DNA from 4 places in the Clostridium sp. CM042 genome. Region 1 is predicted to be linked to each of the others. Evidence: riboswitches for the same ligand, from Rfam matches in the RefSeq annotation. Region 1 holds a riboswitch; each other region holds the start of a gene.
What was found. A riboswitch is a leader RNA that binds a small molecule or an ion and turns the genes downstream of it on or off. The one in region 1 is predicted to bind thiamine pyrophosphate.
Positions count from the first base shown of each region.

Region 2: linked by a shared signal. The riboswitch ahead of ACWJJ7_RS04190 (MTH1187 family thiamine-binding protein) and the one ahead of tenA (thiaminase II) in region 1 are both predicted to bind thiamine pyrophosphate.
Region 3: linked by a shared signal. The riboswitch ahead of thiT (energy-coupled thiamine transporter ThiT) and the one ahead of tenA (thiaminase II) in region 1 are both predicted to bind thiamine pyrophosphate.
Region 4: linked by a shared signal. The riboswitch ahead of thiD (bifunctional hydroxymethylpyrimidine kinase/phosphomethylpyrimidine kinase) and the one ahead of tenA (thiaminase II) in region 1 are both predicted to bind thiamine pyrophosphate.

Region 1 is NZ_CM143646.1:699,170-705,362, reverse strand. It holds gene spoIVA (stage IV sporulation protein A) at 1-1,027, shown strand, start outside; gene ACWJJ7_RS03340 (polysaccharide deacetylase family protein) at 1,235-2,158, shown strand; TPP riboswitch at 2,272-2,371, shown strand; gene tenA (thiaminase II) at 2,499-3,152, shown strand; gene ACWJJ7_RS03330 (GatB/YqeY domain-containing protein) at 3,298-3,738, shown strand; gene ACWJJ7_RS03325 (IS4 family transposase) at 3,931-5,373, shown strand; gene ACWJJ7_RS03320 (DUF4135 domain-containing protein) at 5,720-6,193, shown strand, end outside.
Region 2 is NZ_CM143646.1:880,982-887,174, forward strand. It holds gene ACWJJ7_RS04170 (helicase-related protein) at 1-420, opposite strand, end outside; gene ACWJJ7_RS04175 (ABC transporter ATP-binding protein) at 544-1,299, opposite strand; gene ACWJJ7_RS04180 (ABC transporter substrate-binding protein) at 1,280-2,284, opposite strand; gene ACWJJ7_RS04185 (ABC transporter permease) at 2,324-3,100, opposite strand; gene ACWJJ7_RS04190 (MTH1187 family thiamine-binding protein) at 3,072-3,362, opposite strand; TPP riboswitch at 3,475-3,584, opposite strand; gene ACWJJ7_RS04195 (hypothetical protein) at 3,671-3,982, opposite strand; gene ACWJJ7_RS04200 (patatin-like phospholipase family protein) at 4,118-5,128, shown strand; gene ACWJJ7_RS04205 (ParA family protein) at 5,185-5,400, shown strand; gene ACWJJ7_RS04210 (hypothetical protein) at 5,387-5,734, shown strand; partial or broken gene ACWJJ7_RS04215 (alpha/beta hydrolase) at 6,110-6,193, opposite strand, start outside.
Region 3 is NZ_CM143646.1:1,847,318-1,853,510, reverse strand. It holds gene ACWJJ7_RS08705 (FAD-dependent oxidoreductase) at 1-567, shown strand, start outside; gene ACWJJ7_RS08700 (Na-translocating system protein MpsC family protein) at 693-1,055, shown strand; gene ACWJJ7_RS08695 (L-lactate MFS transporter) at 1,198-2,388, shown strand; gene thiT (energy-coupled thiamine transporter ThiT) at 2,591-3,232, opposite strand; TPP riboswitch at 3,320-3,424, opposite strand; gene ACWJJ7_RS08685 (polysaccharide deacetylase family protein) at 3,766-4,629, shown strand; gene metA (homoserine O-acetyltransferase MetA) at 4,672-5,589, opposite strand; SAM riboswitch class I at 5,702-5,813, opposite strand.
Region 4 is NZ_CM143646.1:1,505,051-1,511,243, forward strand. It holds gene thiM (hydroxyethylthiazole kinase) at 1-409, opposite strand, end outside; gene cytX (putative hydroxymethylpyrimidine transporter CytX) at 388-1,602, opposite strand; gene thiD (bifunctional hydroxymethylpyrimidine kinase/phosphomethylpyrimidine kinase) at 1,595-2,419, opposite strand; TPP riboswitch at 2,544-2,654, opposite strand; gene glpK (glycerol kinase GlpK) at 2,771-4,261, opposite strand; gene ACWJJ7_RS07160 (hypothetical protein) at 4,586-4,945, shown strand; gene ACWJJ7_RS07165 (hypothetical protein) at 5,065-5,352, opposite strand; gene ACWJJ7_RS07170 (50S ribosomal protein L25) at 5,525-6,112, opposite strand.

The sequences.
Region 1 (6,193 bases):
TACTACAGATGGTTCTATCACAGGTATAGAAAGGGAAGAATATTTAGAAGCAGAAGGAAGGGTAGTTGATGAACTTAAATCCATTAATAAACCTTTCATAATGGTATTAAATTCTAAAAATGCAGATGCTCCTGAAACACAAGTTTTAGCAAGGGGATTAGAAGAAAAATATGATGTTCCAGTTCAAGTCATGGATGTTATAAATATGAAAGAGGAGGATATAGCTAATATATTTCAAAGAATTCTTAGAGAATTTCCAGTTAAAGAAATTAACATAGATATGCCAGAATGGATTGAAAACTTAAGTTCTAAGCATTGGGTAAAAATTAACTTTATGAAGTTCTTAAAAGATACGTGCAAAGATATTTTTAAAGTTAGGGATATAAATAAATCACTACTAAGCTTTAAAGAAGTTGATTTTTTAGACTCTGCAATACTTGATGAAATGAATATGGGAGAAGGTACTGCTAGAGTCAATATAATTCCTAAACACGAATTATTTTACAAAATACTTGGCGAAACTTGTGAGTGTGAAATAAAAGGAGAAAATGATTTATTAACATTAATGGGAGAATTCTCTAGAGCTAAAGTAGAATATGATAAAATTGCAGAGGCTTTAAAAGATGTTAAAGAAAAAGGCTATGGATTAGTTGCACCACAGCTTTCAGAAATGACCTTAGAAGAACCTGAAATTGTACAACATGGTGGTAGGTATGGAGTTAAATTAAAAGCATCTGCACCTTCTCTTCACTTTATTAAGGCAGATATACAAACAGAAATATCACCTATTATGGGTACAGAAAAGCAAAGCGAAGATTTCTATAAATCCATTGTAGAACAGTTTGAGAATGATAAATCTCAAATTTGGCAGAGTAATATGTTTGGTAAATCTTTAGAAGTGTTAGTTAAAGAAGGCCTTCAAAATAAATTATTTAAGATGCCTGATGACGTTCAAATAAAAATTCAAAAGACTCTACAAAGAATTATAAATGAGGGTAATGGGAGCTTAATATGCATTATATTATAATAATATTTTTAAGTATATAGTAGCTTTGAGTTATAAGGAGTATTCCTTATGGCTCAAAGCTTATTTTTTTTATGTGAGTAATTGTCGACATAGTGTACAACCTCTGTTTAATAGCACATACAAAAAATATTATAAAATTTATTAAAAGAGGTATAATAGCTATGTGGAAGTTTAGCGTATATTAAAATATACATAGAGGTGATCTAATTGCAATTTAAAAAAATATCGTTATTAATAGTATTAACACTTGCGCTTTGTGGTTGTGCAAATGACAGACAAAATCAAAATCAGATAAATTTAAGTAATGCAAAGCAAACAAATAGTAGTCTTAAAACGGATAGTAATGGAAATACAAACTCTAAATCAACTTTAAAAGATAATAGTGAGTCTAATATTAGTTCAAAACTATTTTCCCCAATTATATTAGATAATAGTTCAAGTCTACAGACAAAAACTATTAACTGGTCATGGGCTTATTCACCAAGAGATAACTCAACATTATTATCGAAATACCATGCTTATGCTTTTGGCGAAACTTCATCAAAAGTAATTTACCTAACTTTTGATGAAGGATATGAGAATGGCTATACAACAAGTATTCTAGATACTTTAAAAGCTAACAATGTTAAAGCTGCTTTCTTTGTAACAAAACCCTATGTAACGGGTTCTTTTAATGGTACAAAAGATATTGATCTTGTAAAAAGAATGATGGATGAAGGCCATATTATAGGAAATCATTCGGTGCATCATAAATCTATGCCTTCTATAACCAATGAAACGGATTTTAATTCAGAGATTACAGAAAACGAAACTACTGTGAATAATATCTCTGGTTTAAAAATGTCGAAGTTTTTTAGACCGCCTATGGGTGACTTCAGTGAACTTTCTCTTTATTACACTCAAAAGCTTGGTTATAAATCAGTTTTTTTCACACTTGCTTATAAAGATTATGACCCTAAGAACCAGCCAAACCCTGAAACAGCAAAAAAAAATCTTTTAAAAGAAACGAAACCTGGAATGATATGTTTACTGCATGCAGTTTCAGAAACCAATGCAAAAATACTCGACAGTCTGATTAAAGAGTGGAAAAGTCAGGGATATGAATTTAAAACATTGAATGATCTTCCTTAGAAAATAGCATAGAATAATGTAAGGTTATACATGTTATTTTTAAGTTGTTTAGTAAAAAAACTACAAAGTTTTGTTGACAAGCGGTTACATAGGGTTATAATAAAAGAAAATAGAATATTTGCTAGGGGTGCCTTATGCTGAGAGATAGTTTTACTATTGACCCTTAAACCTGATTTGGATAATACCAGCGTAGGGAAGCTTATTAAAAACATTATATAGTAGTAAAGCTATATAATGTTTTTAAGAGTAAACTGTACGTCTATATTCCATTATGGAATATAGACATTTTTGGGCTTAGAACTGTTTGAGAAATTAAATGACGATAGAAGGGTGGAATAGTATGAAATTTACAGATTATATATTTGAAGAGGTAAAGGAATTTTGGAATTCATATTTAGAGCATCCATTTATAAAGGAGATAGGAGAAGGTACCTTAGATAAGGAAAAGTTTAAAAACTATCTTATACAGGATTATCTATATTTAAAAGAATATTCAAAGGTATTTTCTGTAGGGTTAATTAAGGCAAAAAATATGGACGAGATGAAATTTTATTATAATTCAATAAGAGGAATTATGGAGGATGAAACAGCTGTTCATATAAAATATTTAGAAGGCTTTGGATTAACTGATAAAGAAACGGAAAAATGTGAATATGAGTTAATAACTACAAGTTATACAAGCTATATGCAAGGTGTCGCGCTTACTGGAGATTTAAAGGAGATTGCCCTTGTTACTATGCCGTGTACGTGGAGTTATAGCTACATAGGCAAATATATTAAAAAGACTTATGGACATAAGCTAGAGGGGAATTTTTTCAATCCTTGGATTGAAGAATACGCTTCTGAAGATTTTGAAAAATTCACTAATGACTGGCTGGGTTATATAAATGATTTATGCAAGGACATAGATGAGGTAGAAAAGAAAAAACTATTAGCTATTTTTATGAAATCATGCATGTATGAATTAGAATTTTGGAATAGGGCATATAATTAATATTAGATTAAAAAATTGGGAAACTTTCCTTCTGAAATGTCGTTAAAGTGAGATTATAAGAGTATAATGTATATATAAGTATAGTTTTAATAAAGAAACAAGATAACTTGTTAAAAAATACTGAATTATTTAGGAGGCAACATATATGTTAAAACAAACATTTAAAGACGATATTATTAAATATATGAAGAGTAGGGATAAGGTAAGACTGACTGCTTTAAGGACTTTAATGGCTGACGTTAAATATAAAGAAATGGATTTGAAAAAAGAACTTTCTGACGACGAGTTAATTGGTATTATTGAGAAAACAATTAAACAATTAAATGAAACTCTTAGTTATGCGAAACAAGCGAGTAAAGAAGATATTATAGCTGAAACAGAAATCGCTATCGAAATGTTCACATTTTATATGCCCAAGCAATTAAGTGACGATGAAGCAAAAATAATTATCAGTGAAGTTATTGCCGAAAATCACTTTAGTGGAAAGGGTGACATGGGGAAGGTTATGAAGGCTGTTATGCCTAAGTTAAAAGGAAAGTATGATGGCAGGAAGGTGAATCCCCTTGTAAATCAATTATTGGCATAGGAAAAATGGAGTAATGATATCCTTTTAAATTTAAAGGTAAATTAGTAATTAAGAGTGAGTTTTATCCCATATGTAGGGGTAAGATTCCATAGCCATCAAGCTAAGAGAATTCTATAAAAATAAAACCCCCCATTTGTAAAAATGTTATCATTTAAAAGATAATAAAAACACATCAATGGGGGTAATTTACAAATGATAGAAGAAAACTTAAAATTGGATAAAGATATGAAACATTTTGCAGCTGAAATTAAAAGATGTTTTTCAAAAGAGGAGATTGAAGAAATTGCGAGAGAAACAGGTTTTGTGAAAAGAAAAGGTAAGATTTGCGCATGGGAATTCATTTGCTTATGCTGTTTTATGGATGCAGAGGTTGCGAATAATACACTTGTTACCTTATGTACAAAACTTAGTGCAAAAATAGGAATAATTATTTCTAATCAAGCATTAGATCAACGTTTAAATGAAAAATGTGTTGAATTTTTAAAGAAGATTTTTGAGAATCTGTTGCTCCAAACAATAACGAATAATACTTGTATACCAAGTGTATGGGATGAACATTACAAACGAATAAGAATACTTGATTCTACTGCTTTTCAAGTACCGGAAAGCTATAAAGATATTTATCCTGGGTCTGGCGGCTGCTCTCAAGCTTCAGGTGTAAAAATACAACTAGAATATGAATTGAAATCTGGAAATCTTCTTAATGTACAAGTAGGAGCTGGTTCGGGAAGTGACAATACTTTTGGGAGCAAAATAAGAGATACTATCAAATCTGGTGATCTTATTTTAAGAGATCTTGGATACTTCAATTTTGAAGATTTTTTGGATATAGAAGATAGAGAAGCATTTTACATATCAAGACTCAAACCTAATATAGCAGTATATATAGAAAATAAGGATATAGAGTACTATAAGAATGGTTCCCCTAAAAAATCAAGCTTTTTTAAAAGAATCTACATTTCTGACATAATGAAACAGATGGGCGAGGGTGACCGTTATGAAATTAAGGATGTCTATGTAGGTAAGGAAAAGACGCTAAAAACAAGGCTTATTTTATATAAACTAACAAATGATCAATTAAAAAAAAGAACAGAAAAGTCTGTGAAGAATGCTAAAAAGAAGGGCATAGAAAAAAGTGATAATACTATTGAATTATTAGGAATATCTATTTATATAACCAATATTACAGAAGAAGTTTTAAGCGCAAAACAGGTTCATGAGTTTTACAGCTTAAGATGGCAGGTGGAAATAATTTTTAAAACGTGGAAATCCATATTTAGTATACATGTTGTAAAGTTAGTTAAAATAGAACGGTTTCAATGTCAGCTTTATGGAAAACTTATTTTGCTACTCATAAGTTCTGCTGTAATGTTTAAAATGAGGACTTTAGCATTAGAAAATAAAGGCCTTGAAGCCAGTGAAATTAAGACTTGTGAAATAGTTCATGAATATATTGATAGTCTATATTTTGAGTTTATCAAATTCCCTAATAAAGTTTTTAATACCTTAAAATTAATATTTGAAAATGTAGTTAGGAATGGTCTGAAATCTCATAAAAAGGATAAGAAAACTGTTTTTGATATTCTTGGAGTTTGTTATAAATTAACATCATCGCAGGCTAAAGTTGCAGCATAAACCAATTTAACAAAATTGCGAATATTCCCACTATATAGTGGTTTTTTTGGCGTGCCATGAAATTATTTGAATACTAGTATGCACTTAAAATACACCATTTAAATTCACAAATGAAAAATTAATGGTAAAATATTGTAGTTGGTGATAATCCAATATTATTTAATGTGGCTTAGCTTGATGGCTATGGGGTAAGATTCACTTTTATTTTTTATTAAGAAAGTATTTTTTAAAATCTAAAATTTATAAAATGAAGCTTTAATAAGTAATGAGTCCTTGTTGAATAATCACTTTAAGAGTATAACAATAGTTGATGATACTGGATTAGGGTTGCTTAACACGTTAGGTAATAAAGAATACTAGTACATATGGTGAAATGTTAACTTATTCATATCATCCAAATTGTACTCAAGATTTTAAAGAAAGAGAAAAGCTATTTGAGAACTCATGGGAATACCCATATATCGACAAGATAAATATAGAGGCTGAAATCTTAGATATGTTATATGAAGATATTCCAATATTTTCTGATATGCAGATTCTCGTGACAAAAATTAGTATAAAAAGAGTTTTGAAGAAAATGAAAAGAAATTTCTTGGAGCCCTTAAAACAAATGCACCATGCAGAAACGCTACACACTAATGCAGTCGTTCCTAACTTACTCCCAACCTATGGAAGTTATAGGTCGCCAGTCGGTAAAATCACTTGGTTTAATGATTATTTTGGAGATAATGGACAAGTCTTGAAGCCAAAAGATTATGCAACAAAAGGAGTTTTGGATAATCCAGTGGATGGTACAAAGATATATGCATATAAAGGTACA
Region 2 (6,193 bases), 180 kb from region 1:
AAATTTCCTTGATCCCTCATATTCATTTTTAGGATTAGATGGAAACACGCGATCAAACTCACTAGATATAATCTCAGGAATATGCTCCGTTATTAACACACTTATAATTCCTGATTTTAAATAGCTTTCACCCTTATTCTTTAAGATGTTCTCAAAATTAAAATTTGTATTATTTTTCTTGTTGTAGTCCTCAACAAGCCTTATTGATATATATTTAAGTAATGCTGAATAATTTTCATGAACTCTTTTATAGTCTTTAAAATTTTCTTTTTTAAACTCATTTAATTCCTTTAGTTTCTTTCTTACCGCAGCTTCATGTTCCCATAGTGCATTTGACTTAGTATGCTTTACTATTTCTTGAATCTGAGCAAACTGACTTTTTACTTTTTTAAAATTCCTGTCTAGTGCTCCCTGTTTCATTTTGTATCCTCCAATATTGAGTCGTTATCATAGTATTTTCTCACAACTACGCATTTCTCATACGTTCCTTAGGTACATAAAAATAAAACACCCAACTTAATTACTTTTAAGCTGGGTATTTTACTATAATGTTTGTAAAATGACTTTCTTTATTTCATTGAATTTTACTGATGTGACTATATCTTTTGTCTTATTTTTAGGTAAATCAACAATTATTTCTTTCTTTATAGTTGCTGGTTTATCTGATAATACATATATTCTATCAGATAAGAATATCGCTTCTTCAATATCATGAGTAATAAATATTATGGTAACTTTTAGCTCTTTAATCACGTCTATTAGCCAATAGTGCATCTTTGCCCTAGTAATTGCATCAAGTGCACCAAAAGGTTCATCCAATAGCATAATATCAGATGAAGACATATATGTTCTAAGTAATGCAGCCCTCTGCCTCATTCCTCCTGAAAGCTGAAAAGGATATTTATATTCGAAGCCAGCAAGTCCAAATGTTTTAAAATGACTAAGCGCCTGAGCTCTTGCCTCTTTTTTAGATTTTCCTTTTATAACAAGAGGTAGCGTAGTGTTATCTACAATATTTTTCCAGGTAAGTAGTAAGTCCTTCTGATGCATATAACTTACTTTTTTAAATCTACCACAGCATTCCTCTCCGTCAATTATAATTTTACCCGCATCTTGATGTAAAAGACCTGATATAATATTAAAAATTGTACTTTTACCACTTCCACTTGGGCCCAGTAAACTTATAAATTCATTCTCTCTTGCATAAAAAGAAACATCCTTTATTATATTCATACTTCCAAAAGTTTTTTTAATATTTTCTACTCTTAATTTTTCATTATTAGTTTGGTAAGTACTCATTAGTAAATGCCTCACTCGCCTTCATATCTTTTCCTATAAGCTTTTTATCTAAAAGAAATTTTGTGTAATTATTCCAAACTGATTCTTTCATTATGCCCCATTTTTGAGCTTCAGCTTTATATTGATCCTTTAAATATTTTTGACTTGCGACGGCAAGATCTTCATCTGTCTCCGGTGCATTTTTCAGTAAAACCTTAGCACTTTCCTCAGGTTTTTCCATGCTGTATTCATATCCTTTTGTAACTGCTTTTAAAAATTTCTTTGCCGTTTCGGGATCCGCTTTTAATTTGTTCTCATTAGCTATAATTACTGGAGTATAATAATCTAAATCTTTATTTAATTTTCCAATATCAATATAGTCAATAGGAATATTTTTAAGCTTTGCTTCTATTCCTGTCCATCCATAAAATACCCATTCAATATCAATATTTTTCTTAGTTACAGCAAAGAAATCTTCTGATCCTGCATCCACCATCTTTAGTTTCGAAAAATCTGCATTATCTTTTTCCATAACTGCCTTTAATATTGCATTTTCAGAAGGAGATCCCCATCCGCCATAGGTTTTGCCTTCAAAATCCTTAGGAGATTTAATGTTTTTTTCCTTAGGTGCCGCAAACCCAGAAGTATTATGCTGAATAATAGTGGCTATAGCTTTTATCGGAAGTGGATCTTTAGCAGTTCTAGCATAAGTTACATCTTCTTGATAGCTTACGCCAAAATCTCCTTTGCCCGCTGCAATTAAACTTGCAGTACTCCCCTGCGCTGGCTGAATAATTTGAACGTCAAGTCCTTCTTCTTTAAAATATCCATTATCTTTCGCTACATATAATCCAGTATGATTAGTGTTTGGTATCCAATCTAAAATAACAGTAACCTTTTTTAAAGTTTCTTCCTTCTTTACATCTTCTTTTTTCGCAGCACAACCCACAAATAAAACCGTAGTCATTGAAACTGTTAATAATAATGAAATTACTTTCTTTAGCATAATTTTACCTCCAAATAAAATAATATGTCCTATATAAATTTAGTCATTGTTATCCGCTTTATTTCTAGTCCAAGGAGTAAAAAAATATTGTATTAAGTATAAGAGTCCAAATAGTCCCATGCTTAGCATTACAATAATTATAATTACTGCAAGAACTTTATCAAGTGCATATGAATTTTTAGCTCTAATCATATATACCCCAAGACCCTTATCTCCTCCAAGCCATTCTCCAATAACTGCCCCCATAATACTATAGGTTGCTGCTATTCTAAGGCCCGAAAAAAAATTCACAGTAGAGGCTGGTAGCTTCACCATGGTGAAAATTTGAAACTTACTAGCCCCCATAGTCTTTAAAAGGTTTACCATATCCGCGTCTACTGACTCTAATCCATCAATCAAACTAACAACTATAGGGAAAAAGCACACTAACACTACTACAATAATCTTAGGTAATATTCCAAAACCAAACCATATTATGAAAAGTGGCGCTAGGGCAATAATTGGAACAGTCTGAGATACTACTAAAATTGGATATATGCATTTTTTAATAATTTTTACATTATCCATTAAGATAGCTAAAATTAGTGCAATCAAAATTGATATTGCGAATCCAATCAATGCTTCATATAAAGTCGCATAAATATGCTTAGTAATGCTTGGAACTATATTCACCAAGGTAATAATAATATCTTTTGGTGAAGGCAATATGTATTGTGGAACCTTCCACCTATCTACAGATATCTGCCATATAAAAAGAAATATCAATTGAAAAACTATAGGAATAAGCTTATTTTCTATATTTATATACTTTTTCATTCATAGTCACGCCTTCAGCTTTATAATCGATTTTCACTATAGAAACAACCCTAGATGCTCCATGCTCTACACAAATCTCTTGAGCCTTTTTTACTATATCTAAAAGCTCATCCATTTCGCCTTCCATAGTAGTTTCCATTGGCCCTACCTCATATTTCACTCCGCTAGCCTGAATATACTCTATAACCTTGTCCACTACCGGGTAAATCCTTTCCTCTGCCACCACTGGTATAACTTGAAGACTTACATTTACAACTGACATTTCAATTCCTCCTTAGAATATTATTAAAGTAAAATAAACCCTTTGCTCATATTTAAGCGAAGGGTTCTATAATCGTACAACTTTGCACCATTTATATAGTCATATTTGAAACTAAATTCAAATCATATTTTCCCTCCGCTGGCATTATCCAATTCAGGTTATAAGGGTCGAAACTTAACTGTTTCTTCTCAGACAAAAATATTGACTCCCCTAGTTTTTAATATTAAATTACTTTACACATATATATTACCTAAAATTTCTTATAATGTCAAACCATTAAAAAACGCATCTTTTAATCAGTGCGTTTTTCAATTCGTATTATCCTCAAACTTTTTAATATATTCCTTAAGTTCATCTATCTGTTTTTGCAAATCCTTATTACTATTCTTCGAATTACTATTCTTCGAATTACTATTTCCATTATCTCCAGATTGATTTCCATCCTGCGATTCAAGATTTTGAGTCTGAGCTGCAATTATCAAAATGCTTTGCGCCAAACCGGTTAAAAAATTGCCTAATGCATTTTGTTGGTTAACATTAAACTTAGAAGCAATTATAATCCCTATTATTGTTGCTAATATAGCCAATTCAGAAGGTGTGAATTCTTCTAACTTTTTCATACATTGCCTCTTTTATAAAATCACTATAATATATAGTATTCTTTTCATAGAAAAAAGTGTAACTAAATATTATTTTTTAAATCTATGACGTGAAGATATATTTATTCATATATTACTCATAAAGGAGTGGTATATATGAATATTTACAATAATAGAAAATTTGCAGATATTGTGTTCGAAGGTGGCGGAGTTAAGGGCATCGGTCTTGTAGGCGCCTTAAAAACATTTGAGAATGATGGATATAATTGGAAAAATATTTCAGGAAACTCTGCTGGATCTATTATAGCTGCACTAGTTGCAGTAGGGTACTCTGCTGATGAGATAAAAAAATTAATGCTACAGCTAGACTATACAAAAATTACTGATAAAAGTCATTTTAATATGCCTATATTCTCTGATGCTTACAATCTACTTTTAAAAAAAGGCATTTATAAAGGTGACTATATAAAAAATTGGATTGATGAAGTTTTATCGTATAAACTTAAGCTTGCAAATAGAAAAAAAGTAACCTTTGGAGATTTGATTATTCCAGGGGAAAAAGGTATTCTTCTAAATAATAACAAGTATAAAAGAAAATACAAACTGCATATTATAGCAACGGATATAAGCCGTGGAAAGATGCTAATACTACCAGAAGACATTGCGGAATACGGGATAAATCCTGATGAACTTGAAGTAAGTCTGGCAATAAGAATGAGCATCTCTATTCCCTATTTTTTTCACCCTGTAAACTTATATAATATAAATACTAATAAAAAGTCTCTCATTGTTGATGGCGGTGTTTTAAGCAATTACCCAGTTTGGCTTTTTGATGTGAATGGCGTTCCTCTCTGGCCAACCATCGGTTTTAAACTCGGAGGAAACAAAGAAATACGGGAACATAAAATCACAAATATCTTAAATTTCACTAGCTCAATTATTGAGACCATGCTAGAAGCACAAGATGATATTCATATAAGAGAAATGGATTTCTTGCGTACTGTAAAAATCGATACTCTTGATATTAAAACCACAGATTTTAATATTGGAAATAAAAAAATTATGGAGTTATATAATTCTGGTGAAGTTTGCGCAAAAGAATTTCTTAAAGATTGGGAAGATAATTATAAAAAGCATAGAATCTTTAGAAGTAATTCTTTCAAATAACAATCGTTGATAAAAACACTAATGGAAAACTTGAAATTATGGGAGTACTAATAACTATGTTTAACAGCAGAAAAACCATTGCTAAAAATATCAGAGGAAGTCTTATAGAAGTGTTTGGAGATAAGGTTTTTGATAGTGTTATTAGAGTTGATAGTAAAATAGAGTACAGTCAAGATGCTCAGTCACCAGTAATTTATTTTAATAATAAATGCGATTCTTTCAATGATTACATGAGCTTAAGTAAGGAGATTTTAAATTATGAGCAAAAATAATAACAGTGGAAGCAAAGGGATTTTAAGTGGGCTTAAAAATATTAATTCTAAAGAAGTTAAGAATGAAAATTCTTTAGAACTTAAGAATTTATATTCTTCGGAGGATAATAATGAGGAAGATACTTTATCTGTAAAAAGAAGCTTCGCACAAAAACCATCAACAGTAAGAAAGATTCAAGGATTAAAACCTATGTATGATAATATCAACATAACTTTTAATCAAATAGTAGATGAAGCAATTAACAAATCAATGGAGTTATTTCTTAAAAAACTCCATAAGGGTACAATGTTTATTAAGACGGTTTGTAATACGATAAATCAAATAATGTATTAAGGCACTGGAATGTTTATTTTTATATTCAATCGCAGTCAAAGGATAGTACACATTAGTTTTTCTCTTTAATGATTCACATGAAAACCTGATGTGGCACAAGCTCGTTCGCTGCTCCTAATATAGGTTTAAATAAAATGGAATTAGTAGCCAGTAATCTAGTCTAAATAAACTAACTTACCCAGATTATTAAGTTTTTTTGCTATTTTTCTGTGATATATTTATAATGAAAACGTGGTTTTTTTAATATTAGTATTATTTATAATACATTGAACGTAACAAATCAATATATTATGTTACATTCACTTTGATTTTCATAATTAAGGTTAGTAGGTAATTTAAGAATATTATGAATCTATAGAGAGTGATTTATTATAATTAACAACCATAAAATTTTAGATATTTTTCGATATTTGATTTTATATATTCGACATTGTGATGACCAGGGAATATATTGTTTTG
Region 3 (6,193 bases), 1.1 Mb from region 1:
ATACCTGATTTTAATGTGCGAGGCGCATTAACTACTTTTTCAGGGATAAGGGCTAGTAGCAATACGGGGGATTTTATCATTGAGGAAAGCAGGGTTAAAGGATTTATTAATGTGGCTGGGATAGATTCTCCAGGACTTACATCATCGCCAGCAATTGCTGAGATGGTGGTAGAAATACTTAAGAATTCAGGAATAAATCTTGTACAGAATAATAATTTTAATCCTTATAGAGAAGGAATAATAGTAAAAAAGGATAATAGTTTTGATGGAACAGTTAATCATGAAGATAAAGCAAAAAATATAATATGCAGATGTGAGCAGGTTACAGAGTCAGAGATTGTAGATGCTCTTCATAGAAATATACCAATTAACTCTATAGATGCGATTAAAAGACGTACAAGGGCAGGAATGGGAACTTGCCAAGGGAATTTCTGTAAATCTAAAGTTAGAAGTATAATAGCAAGAGAACTGAATATTTGCGAAGATAAAGTGAGTGTGCGAGGCAAAAGTGCTTCTAAACCACCTGTTAGAGCAGAAATAAATTTGATTAGGAAATTTAGACCTTAGCAAAGGATGATAAAGTAACAAAATACAACCTTAAATATTATTATTTACAATTATCAATTGATATGCTAAAATTATTTATTATATCAAGACTTTGATTCTATTTATATGATTTATGGAGGAGCTCAATGACAAAAGGACAAATTGAAGCGAAATTAAGCGAAGCAATTAGTAAATTTGAGATTGAACACATGGGTAGAGGTCCAGAAAAAATTCGGACAATCATATTTCAAGATTTAATATTAGTAAGACTTAAAGGATTTTTAAGTAAATCAGAAAAAAGCTTGGCTCAAAGCAAGGAAGGCGTCGATTTAATTAAAAGACTGAATATTGCTTTGTTTGAGAATGCAAGAGAAAATTTGGAAGAAACTATAAAATCTATAATTGATGTTAATATAGTAAGTACTTATTCTGATGTGAGTACCAAAACAGGTGAAAAAATTATAGCTATAATTGTAGACCAAGATATTGAAGAACGATTAATAAAATAATTATGGAAGATGCATTGAAGGGTCAATGACCAGTCAAGGGGTAAGCCAATAACAATAACTCTGAGTGAGGAGTTTTTGTTATTGGCTTTTTTATTGATTTTAATTTTAGAGAAGTATTATAAAAGACGAAGGGAATGATAATATGAAATTTAAGCAAAGGTGGATATATGTGATTTTGGGAATTATAATTATGATGTGCTTAGGCACTGTATACTCATGGAGTGTTTTTAGGATTCCAATTGAAAAGGCTTTTAATATAGGATCTACTCAAAGTGGCTTTCCTTACATGGTTTCTTTAGCAGCTTATTCATTTTTTATGTTTATAACTGGAAAATATTTAGAAAAATACAGTCCAAGAATGATTATTTCTATGGGCGCACTTCTTGTAGCATTAGGATGGATATTATCTGCATATGCACCAAATATATATATTTTAACTGTAACATATGGGGTAATAATTGGCGCTGGCGTAGGTATAGCATATGGAGCTCCGATGACGGTAGTAGCAAAATGGTTTCCAGAAAAAAAAGGCTTAGTAGTAGGTATTGTATTAATAGGATTTGGTTTGTCACCACTTATAACAGCTCCACTTGCAAGAAATTTAATAGAAAGTTATGGAATAACAAAAGCTTTCCTTATATTAGGTGTATCTTTTGGGGTAATAATACCTTTGCTTTCGTATCCATTTAGATATCCGTCTGAGGTGGAAAGTAAAAGTCTTGAAACAACTTCAAGCACAAAAATTCATATGAATGGTACGAATACTGCTAAAATGATTAAATCAAAAAACTTTAAAGGGCTATATGTAAATTTTATGATTGGATCAATGATTGGACTAATGTTAATTGGAATGACAAGTAATGTTGGTGTAGAACTAATAAAGCTATCCCCCAAAACAGTAGCTTTATTAATGATCGTATTTGCAGTTTTTAATGGAATAGGTAGACCTATATTTGGATTGATTACGGATAAGTACTCGTCTAAAAATGCCATGCTAATTTCTTACGCACTAATTATTATTGCAGCATTATTAATGCTAGTGGCAAATGAAGGTAGTTTAGCATTATTTAGTATAGCGTTTTCGATATTTTGGTTTAATCTTGGAGGATGGTTAGCTATAGCGCCTACTTCAACTATTGATATGTATGGAACAAAACATTATAGTGAGAATTATGGTGTTGTGTTTACGGCATATGGTATAGGAGCCATTATCGGGGTGTTAGTTTCGGGACTTCTAATGGATATCCTTGCGAATTATAATTATATCTTTTATTTTATAATTGGTTTATGTATTATGGGTATTCTTTCATCTCAAAGAATGATTAAAACATAATCTAACACAATTGCTGATTTTAGTGGGCTAGAGTTAAGAAATGAGTGATAGTAATTTCAAAGTTATTATATTTAATGCTACGTAATATTATATTACGTAGCATTAAATATAATACAGTAAACTTCATGATGAACAGAATAATGTATTAGTATAATTTTTGGTTGAAGAAAAACCTGAAGTAGGTAGTAGATATATTTTGAGGTTAATTTAGAACTTTGGTTATAGCTAACTTTGATAATCGTTTTAAAGGTAGAAGTCCAATAATTACACAGGTGATAATGGTTTCCACACTTAGGTATGAACCGTTATATAAAAGGGAGTATAAATAAACAGAAGTTCCCTTTGGAGCATAGCTTCCGAAGAACACTACTCCAGATATGAAATGGCATGCAAATCTAGCTAGCATTGCTACGACTACGCCAATAAGTATGCCCTTAGTATCACGTGATCTAAAGTAACCAACTATTCCAATAGCCATAAAAGGAAGCGGATAATCAAATAGTACTTGCACTGGATGGAGTGCGAAGGGCTCTACTAAAAAATTAATAATTCCGAATAAAAAACCTGTTAAAAAACCAACTTCAGGACCATAAAATAAAGATGCAAGTATGATTGGAACCATGCTTCCAGCAGTAATTCTACCACCTTGTGGTAATTTTAGAATTGTAATAAACTGCAATACAGTAGATAATGCAAGAGATATACCAACTAAAGTTATCATCTGCGTAGTAAATTTAATTTTCCTAACTTTCAAAACTGCAAAGATTAATAAGAGAACTCCCAATAGTGCAAAAAGATTAATGGGAGTTTTTGTAATTTCAGCGATTCTTTCGTTAAAAGTCATTTTATAGCCTCCATGTATTGTGCTACAGAAGTATTATGGTAAAAACAAAAAAAACTATATTCACAAAAGGAATATAGTTAATGTACTTATACATCATAACCGCTTTCCTCCGCTGGTATTATCCAGATCAGGTATAAGGGTCAATGAATTAAATATTCATATCTCAGCCATTAGGCACCCCTAGCACATATATTATTATTATTATCATTTAATTATATAGCAATATATTATATTTTACAACCGGTTTTAAATATTTAATATATAAGCCTTATGCATAGCCTATCAATTATTGTAGTGAGGGAAGCAGTTAATTTTAAATTTACAAATCGGAGGGGGAAATAATAAAATAAAGAAAATACCGGAAAAGATTGATTTTATAATCTGGATGGTATAAAGTTAATAAATGTAAGGTGATCAATTTAGCATTAGGGTTACAAAATACCCAGGGAATTTATTATTAAGGGGTTTTGTATTAGGTGATCAAGATTAAAAAATAATATGTGTTTCCAAAAAATACATACAAGGAGGTTATTATGAGAAAAAAAATATTTTTAATATTTACACTCATTATTTTAATGTCTCTTTTAGGCTGTTCAAGATCTAAGACTGCTACAATAAAAAAAACTGCCCCAGTTATACCAAGCACTGTAGTTGAACCCATTAAACCGGCTGAACCAGCTCAAACCTCTTCGATACCCGCTTTTGACAAGACTGCTGTTATGAAGGCTTCAGGAAAGAGCGTTCCAGTTTTAATGTACCACTCAATTGCTTACGAAAAAGATAATCCTATCCGTCTTCCTGCTAAAAAATTAGAGGAGCAATTTAAATATTTAAAAGATAATGGTTATTACACTATTACACTTACTGATTTATATGATTATCTTATTAAGGATATACCAATACCTGAAAAATCTGTAGTTCTTACTTTTGATGATGGGTATGAAGATAATTATACGGATATGTTCCCTGTTTTGAAAAAATATAATTTTAAAGCAACAATTTTTGTTATTACTGCTAGCATTGATAAAAGTCCTAACTATTTGACTTCTAAACAACTTGTAGAGATGGAGAAATATGGAGTAGAAATAGGAAGTCATACCGTAAAGCATGAAAATTTAAAAGAGATGCCTAAGGATAAACAACTAGAAACTTTAGTTAAATCTAAAAAAGATTTAGAAAAAATATTAAATAAACAAATAAAATTCTTTTCCTACCCTTATGGCGGATACAGCAAAACTTCAATTGAGGCCGTGCGCGAAGCTGGTTACACAATGGCTTTCAGCACTGACGGCAGATGGTCTTCCAAAAATGACGGTATACTTTCATTACATAGAGTATATATAAGTTCATTCCATGATAGGGAAGAATTTAAAAAACGAATTTCTAATACAAATTAAAAGTCGGGTCCCTAAGTTACTAGGGGCCCGCTTTTATATATGTTATTCTAGGTACACCAAATTGTAAGGTGTCTCCTGATAAACATAATAATTTAACCAGTTTAAAAAAAGCAAACTTGAGTGACCTCTCCATTTTACGATAGGCGTTTTTAATGGATCGTCTTTTGGATAATAATTTTCTGGAACATTTATATTTAATCCGTTTGCTATATCCCTGTCATATTCGTTTTTTAACGTTAATGGATCATACTCTGAATGCCCGGTTATAAAAATTTGGCGTCCCTTTTTTGCTGATACAATGTAAATTCCTGATTCCTCAGATTCTGATAAAATTTCAAGCTCATCTATTTTATCAATATCAACTTTTCTTATTTCAGTATGTCTTGAATGTGGAACATAAAATTCATCGTCAAATCCACTCAAAAGTTTAACATTTTGTTTTGTTATTTTATGTTTAAATACTCCAAATACTTTACTATCAAGTTTATGTTTTTGCACTCCGTAATGATAATGAAGTCCTGCTTGAGCACCCCAACAAATATGTAAGGTAGAGTATACATTGTGAACACTCCATTCCATAATTTTTTTTAGTTCATCCCAGTAATCCACTTCTTCAAAGGGAACACTTTCAATTGGGGCTCCCGTTATTATCATTCCATCAAATTTAGAATTCTTTATTTCTTCAAAAGTATTATAAAATTTAATTAAATGTTCCTGCGATATATTTTTACATGCATGGCTTGCTGGGTGAAGAAGAACTATATCAATCTGTAGTGGAGAGTTCCCAAGGAGTCTTAAAATTTGCGTTTCAGTATCGATTTTTGTTGGCATAAGGTTTAAAATCACAATTTTTAAAGGCCGAATATCTTGGTGAAATGAACAGTGCTCTGTAATAGTAAAAATGTTCTCTTTATTTAAAGTTTTAAATGCTGGGAGATTGTCAGGTATTTTTATTGGCATTTACATCCTCCTTGTAATAAGGCATTTTCTAAAAAAAAGCTGCTTTCCTATAAGGAAAGCAGCATGATTAACTTTAATAAACAATAAAATTGTATCATAAAATTTGCTATCGTCCTTATCTTTCAGATTTTATAATCTGATGGAATTGACACCATTGCACTCCACTTAAGAATGCTGGTTGTCGGGCATCATCGGGCCAGTCCCTCTGCCGCTCTGGATAAGTTGTATTCAGTTGTTATTGCTTAGTATATTACTCATAAAAGTAATTGTCAATAGTTAAAAATGTCTTAATTTTATTTTTGACAATATTGCACATATGTGTTACTATTGCTACCGTCCATCGTAGGGTATATAGATAATTATATGCTTGATAAGATGGTTGGATAAAGCCAACTGCCTTATCCAGCATTTTTTTATTTTAGGAGGAAGTCAGTTGGAACTATCATTTGTATATTCTACATGAAATCAGGTAAATGGAATAATAATAATAATAATAATAATAATAATAATATTATTTGTTGAGGAAATTATTTGATTTTAATGTGAAAATTAAAAAGATGATTTCTGTCAATAATACAGAAATCATCTTTTTAATTCAGCATAG
Region 4 (6,193 bases), 810 kb from region 1:
TAGTTTCAATACCATAGAGTGTTTTTATCTCAGATAAATTTCCACGAATAACCGCTAATTTCACTTCACTTATAATTCTTTTACAAGTTTCTGTTCTATAAGTTGTTGCTCCTACTCCAACAGGATCTAGGATAACAGGTATATTTAATTCATTTGCCATTTTTCCTGCCTCAATCATAGACTCTATAATTACACTATTTAATGTTCCTATATTTATAACAAGTGAAGACGCCAGTGATACCATCTCAGAAACTTCATGGATATCCTCCGCCATAACTGGTGATCCACCAATAGCTAGTGTAATATTAGCACAATCATTAATAGTAACATAATTTGTTATTTGGTGTACCAATGGGTTCTTTTCTTTTAAATTGTTTAGTAATTCAACTATTTTCTTATTAATTTCCATTTAGACATCATCCTCCAACTTATTGTATATATAAATCCTGTAATAATCATAACAGGCACTGTAGCCCCTAGTACAAAATCAAGTTTTATAAAACTATAGTAAATTACTATTCCTATAATCCATACAAGGATTGCTCCCCAATTTATAAGTACACTAGATTGCAGCTTTGTATTTTTCTTTATTATAAAATAATCAGTAATCAAAATTGCAAATAATGGTGCAAAAACTGATCCTATAGCATATAAAAAGCCCTCATAATTTTCTATAGGAAGTATAATCGCTGCCAGTGTCCCAATAATTGTCATGACAATACCAACTTTTTTTTCACTGAGCTTTGGCATAATGTTTAAGAAAGAAACTCCTGCTGAATACACATCTAAAAATGTGGTGGTTACTGTAGATAACACTACTATCCCGAGAGCCGCCATTCCTAAATTTACAGCAAGCATCATAGCTGAAGGATCTGAATTATTCGAAACTATAGTAGCCCCGAGGCCTATAATAAACATCCATGAACTCCCTAAAAAATAACCTATGAAGCTTCCACAAGCTCCTTGTTTTTCACTTTTTGCAAATCTAGTATAATCTGCAATTAAAGGTAGCCAAGAAAGAGGCATAATTATACTGAATTCTAGTGCACGTCCAAAAGATATTCCTCCAGTACTTGCTTTTAGTAGTAATGTTTTATCTTTGAAGATAATTGTTCCAAGTACCAATGTAAGTATAAAAAGCAAAGATACAGCTGTAATATTTAATTTTTTCATACCTGCATTTCCAAAACAAAGCCATAATACTGTGAGTACTCCTATTAGAATGATACATACTAATCCATTATCAAAACCCCATAAACTTTGAGTTATTAAGTTTACAAAACTCGCTGCTACCTTTATCATAACTGCTGTCCAACCAATTAGTTGAAGTATATTTAAAATTGAAAATAAATAGGTACTATATACTCCAAAAGAAATATTGGTTGAAGTCATTGCTGGCACTTTTTCCCTAGTTCCGATGATGCCACCTAGTATCAATATTCCGGTGCCAATTAAATGTCCTAGTAAAATTACTATTATCCCTATTTTAAATCCTAAGGGTGCAATTAATCCTCCCGTCATTATTTCAGCAATGGATACCGCAGCTCCAAACCATAAAAATACAAAAGTCCAAAAACCTAGTTTTTCCTTATCATTAATCATTTGCCATTCTCGCTTTTTTATATAATTCATAGAAGTGATTGGTAGGCCCTACCCCATGCCCAATATCTAAGGAATGCTTTATAGCAGTTGTTATATACTGCTTTGAATTTTTTATTGAATCCTTCATGCTAAAGCCAAGCGCTAAATTTGCAGCTATGGCTGAAGACAAAGTACATCCAGTTCCATGAGTATTTTTTGTATTTATTCTCTTAGACGTAAAATGTATAATTTCACTTCCATCATAAAACACATCTATGGCATCGAACTGCATATGTCCACCTTTTATAAGCACATTTTTGCATCCTAGCTTGTATATTTCTTTTGCTGCACTTTCCATATCTTCTACTGTTTCTATGTCCAAAGCATCTGAATTTACTTCGCGAAGTATTTCCTCAGCCTCTGGAACATTAGGTGTAATAAGTGATGCTAGTGGAATTAGTTTTTTAATCAAAGCCGTTTTTGACTCTGGCTTTAACAGTGAATAACCGCTTTTTGAGATCATTACGGGATCCAGTACTATGTTTTTAGGATTGTATTGTTTTAATTTCTCACTTATTGCATCAATAGTTGAAATCCTCGATACCATACCAATTTTAACAGCATCTACATCTATATCTGTAAAAACAGCGTCAATTTGTGCCTTAATTATTTCCTCGTCTAGATCCCTAACTTCAAAAACACCCCTAGTATTCTGTGCTGTTATCGCCGTAATGACACTCATTCCATATACGCCATTTGCACTAAAGCTTTTTAAATCTGCTTGCACTCCAGCCCCTCCTGAGCTGTCAGAACCTGCTATAGTTAAAACTTTTTTCATATCAATTTCCTCCTAAAATAATTGTTTTTTAAATGTTAGATCAATTTTCTTTTGTATAAAACAAAAAAACACAAACCCATAGGATTTGTGTTTAAATTATCTTGATATATAAAAATCTATATATAATACACCAATAAACAACTTCCTACGCTGGCATTACCCAGTTCAGGTCATAGGGTCAAAGAATTAAAGTTCTTGCTCTCAGTTGGCCTATCCAACTCCCCTGTGTTAGGTTATTCTTTTTTATAAACTAAGGAATATGAAATGTCTTAACTAGTAATCATGTTAGTAATTTCATGTATCTTATAATAACATAAACAATTGTTATATACAATTCATGCCTTGTTATTACTATTCAAGTTTTATACCTGATCTTTTAACAGCTATATGCCATCCATGAAGTAATTCTTTTCTTTTTTCCTCGGTCATACTAGGTTTGAAACTTCTTGATATTGCCCAATGCTCCGCTACTTCATCTTTACTCTTCCAATATCCTACCGCAAGCCCTGCAAGATAAGCTGCACCGAGTGCTGTAGTTTCAGTAACCTCTGGTCTGTCTACTTGAACATTTAAAATATCAGATTGAAACTGCATTAAGAAATTGTTATTGCAAGCTCCTCCATCTACTTTAAGTTCTGTAAGTATAATTCCAGAATCTTCTTGCATTGCTTTTAATACATCACGTGTTTGGTATGCAAGTGCTTCAAGAGTTGCTCTTATCAAATGTTCTTTCTTTGCTCCTCTTGTAAGTCCTACAATTGTTCCTCTTGCGTAAGGATCCCAATATGGTGCTCCAAGTCCAACAAAAGCAGGAACTACATATACTCCATTTGTATCTTCTACCGCATTAGCATATTCTTCACAGTCACAAGCATTGTCAATCATGCGTAGCTCATCTCTTAACCATTGTATAGCCGCTCCAGCTATAAATACACTGCCTTCAAGTGCATACTGTACTTTTCCATCTATTCCCCAAGCGATTGTCGTAAGCAATCCTTGTGTGGATTCAATTGCTTTGTCCCCTGTATTCATAAGCATGAAGCATCCTGTACCATAAGTATTTTTAGCTGTTCCTGGTGAATAGCAAGTTTGTCCAAATAATGCTGCTTGTTGATCTCCTGCAGCTCCAGCAATTGGAATTTCTCCTCCAAACAATGAACTCTCTGTATATCCATATACATGACTTGAAGGTTTAACCTCTGGAAGCATTGATTTTGGTATATTTAATGTTTCGAGTATTTCATCATCCCATGTAAGTTTATGAATATTAAATAGCATTGTTCTTGAAGCATTAGAATAGTCCGTTACATATGTTTTTCCTTTTGTTAAATTCCAAATTAACCAAGTATCTATATTACCAAACAATAAATTGCCTGCTTCAGCTTCCGCTCTAGCGCCTTCTACATTGTCCAATATCCATTTTATTTTTGTTCCAGAAAAATAAGCATCTAAAATAAGTCCAGTTTTAGCTCTAACAACTTTATCGAAACCTTTTTGCGTTAATTCATCACAAGTCTCAGCTGTTCTTCTACATTGCCATACAATTGCATTATATACTGGAATTCCCGTTCGCCTGTCCCAAACTACAGTAGTTTCTCTTTGATTTGTAATACCTATTGCTGCTATATCAGACGCCGTAGCATTAACTTTAGCCATCGCTTCTGTTGCAACGCTAATTTGACTTGACCATATCTCCATTGGATCATGTTCTACCCAAGCTGCTTGCGGGAAAATCTGAGTAAATTCTTTTTGAGCGGAAGTTACAATAAGTCCCTTTTCATTGAATAGAATACATCTTGAACTGGTTGTTCCTTGATCAAGTGCCATTATATATTTAGCCATTTTAGCAAAACTCCTTTTTGAAATTAGTCTTATTCAATCGTTTACATATTGATAAATAAAAAAGCACGTCAAAACAAAGCATAATACTTCATAATAACGCGGCTCATTTTCTCTGCCATTTAATATATATCATTATATTTAGTATAACTGATTATTATAGTTATTGCAATATAACTTATAAACTTCACAGTTTAGCTTTATTCTTTAAATTTTTTAAATCAAAAAACTCTCAATATTTTCATCTATATTTTAAAACAAAATGGGTAAACTATATACTGTGCTGGATAATACAGTGTAATTTTTATATTAGAAGGGAGATTACTTATGAATAACAATTTAGAAGAAACAAAACAATTAAATAAACAATCAGCAGCTAATGGAGGTTCAAGCTCTTACGCAAATGCTGGTATGTCTAGTAGTACTAGTGATTCTACTCTACAAGAGACAGTACAATTAAATAATGAATCATCTGCAAATAAAGGTACTAGTGGTGTTTCAAATTCCAGTATGTCTAATATGTCTAGCAGCACCAGTGACTCTACTTTAGCAGAAACAAAACAATTAAATAGTCAATCAAGTGCTGGAATGTCTAATATGAGTAGTAGCACTAGTGATGCTACCTTAGAAGAGACAAAAAAGTTAAATAACCAATCATATGCAAATAAAGGTACTAGTTCAAAATAAACTTTTATTTATATGTTCTTTAGATTACATTTAATAATTTTTTAATGATATGATATTTCTTAAGGGAAGCCATTTAATTAAATGACTTCCCTTAAGATTTGTTTTATTGTTATATTAACCTATTCTTCTATATAAGTAATATTACCATCAAAAATATAATTCAAAGAAGTTTTTGTACCTTCTAGTGCATACATCATTTTTTCAATTACGACTTGTTCTTCTTTGCTAGTTGTTATAGAAAGTTTATCCTCTTCATTAACTTCAGACTTTAGTTCAAATTCATATATAAAATCGTTTATTAGTCTTATCCACTCAGATGTGTCATTAGAACCTATATTTTCTCTCTTTCCGAAATCTTTTAATGTTCTCTCTAATTGTTTTTTTGAATATCTCAATATATTTGCCATTCTTTTGCCTCCTAATTCTACCAATAAAGAGTATCTATTTAATAGGATAATACTATTTACTTATACTCTTTTTCTTACTTTATCAAAACATTTTAAATTTTATCCATAATAGCATAAAAGGATGAACTTTTTATGTTCATCCTTTTATCATTAAATAATTACTATTTTATTATTATTTAGCTTCAGGTTCAGCAACAACTGCTTCAGCTACAACTTCTTCTTTCAATTGTGATATAGCTGCGTAAATTTGATTTTCATCATCAGTAACTTTTATTTGTTTATTTAAATCAAAATCTTTTATTGTAATTGTGTCTCCAAGTTTTTTTTGTGATATATCAACACTTACTCCATCAGGCAATATGCCCATGCTTCCAAAAACATCTATCTCAGTTTTATAAACCTTCAACTCAAGTAGATTGTCAGTTACATTCGCTTCTCCCTTGAAAGAAATAGGTAATTGCATTTTTATTTCATGATCTTTTGAAACAAGTTGTACGTCTATGTGGCTAATTTTTGCTGTTACAGGATGTCTTTGAATTTCTTTTATAAGTCCAAATTTCTTATCTTCTCCATATTTAATCCATATTTTAGCATTAGAACCATGTTTTCTAAGAATGTTTATTAGTTCTACTTCTTGAACCTTCATAGGAGTTGCTTCCTTAACGCCATCACCATACATTACACCTGCAATAAAACCTTCTTCTACAAATTTTTTATTTGTTGGAATTCTTTCAAATGCATCCAAAATCATTTCTTCCATAATAATTCACTCCTCTTGGCTTATAAAGCCTTTCTGTTTATTATTTTATGTACATATGTTACCAATAATAATTTTCACTAA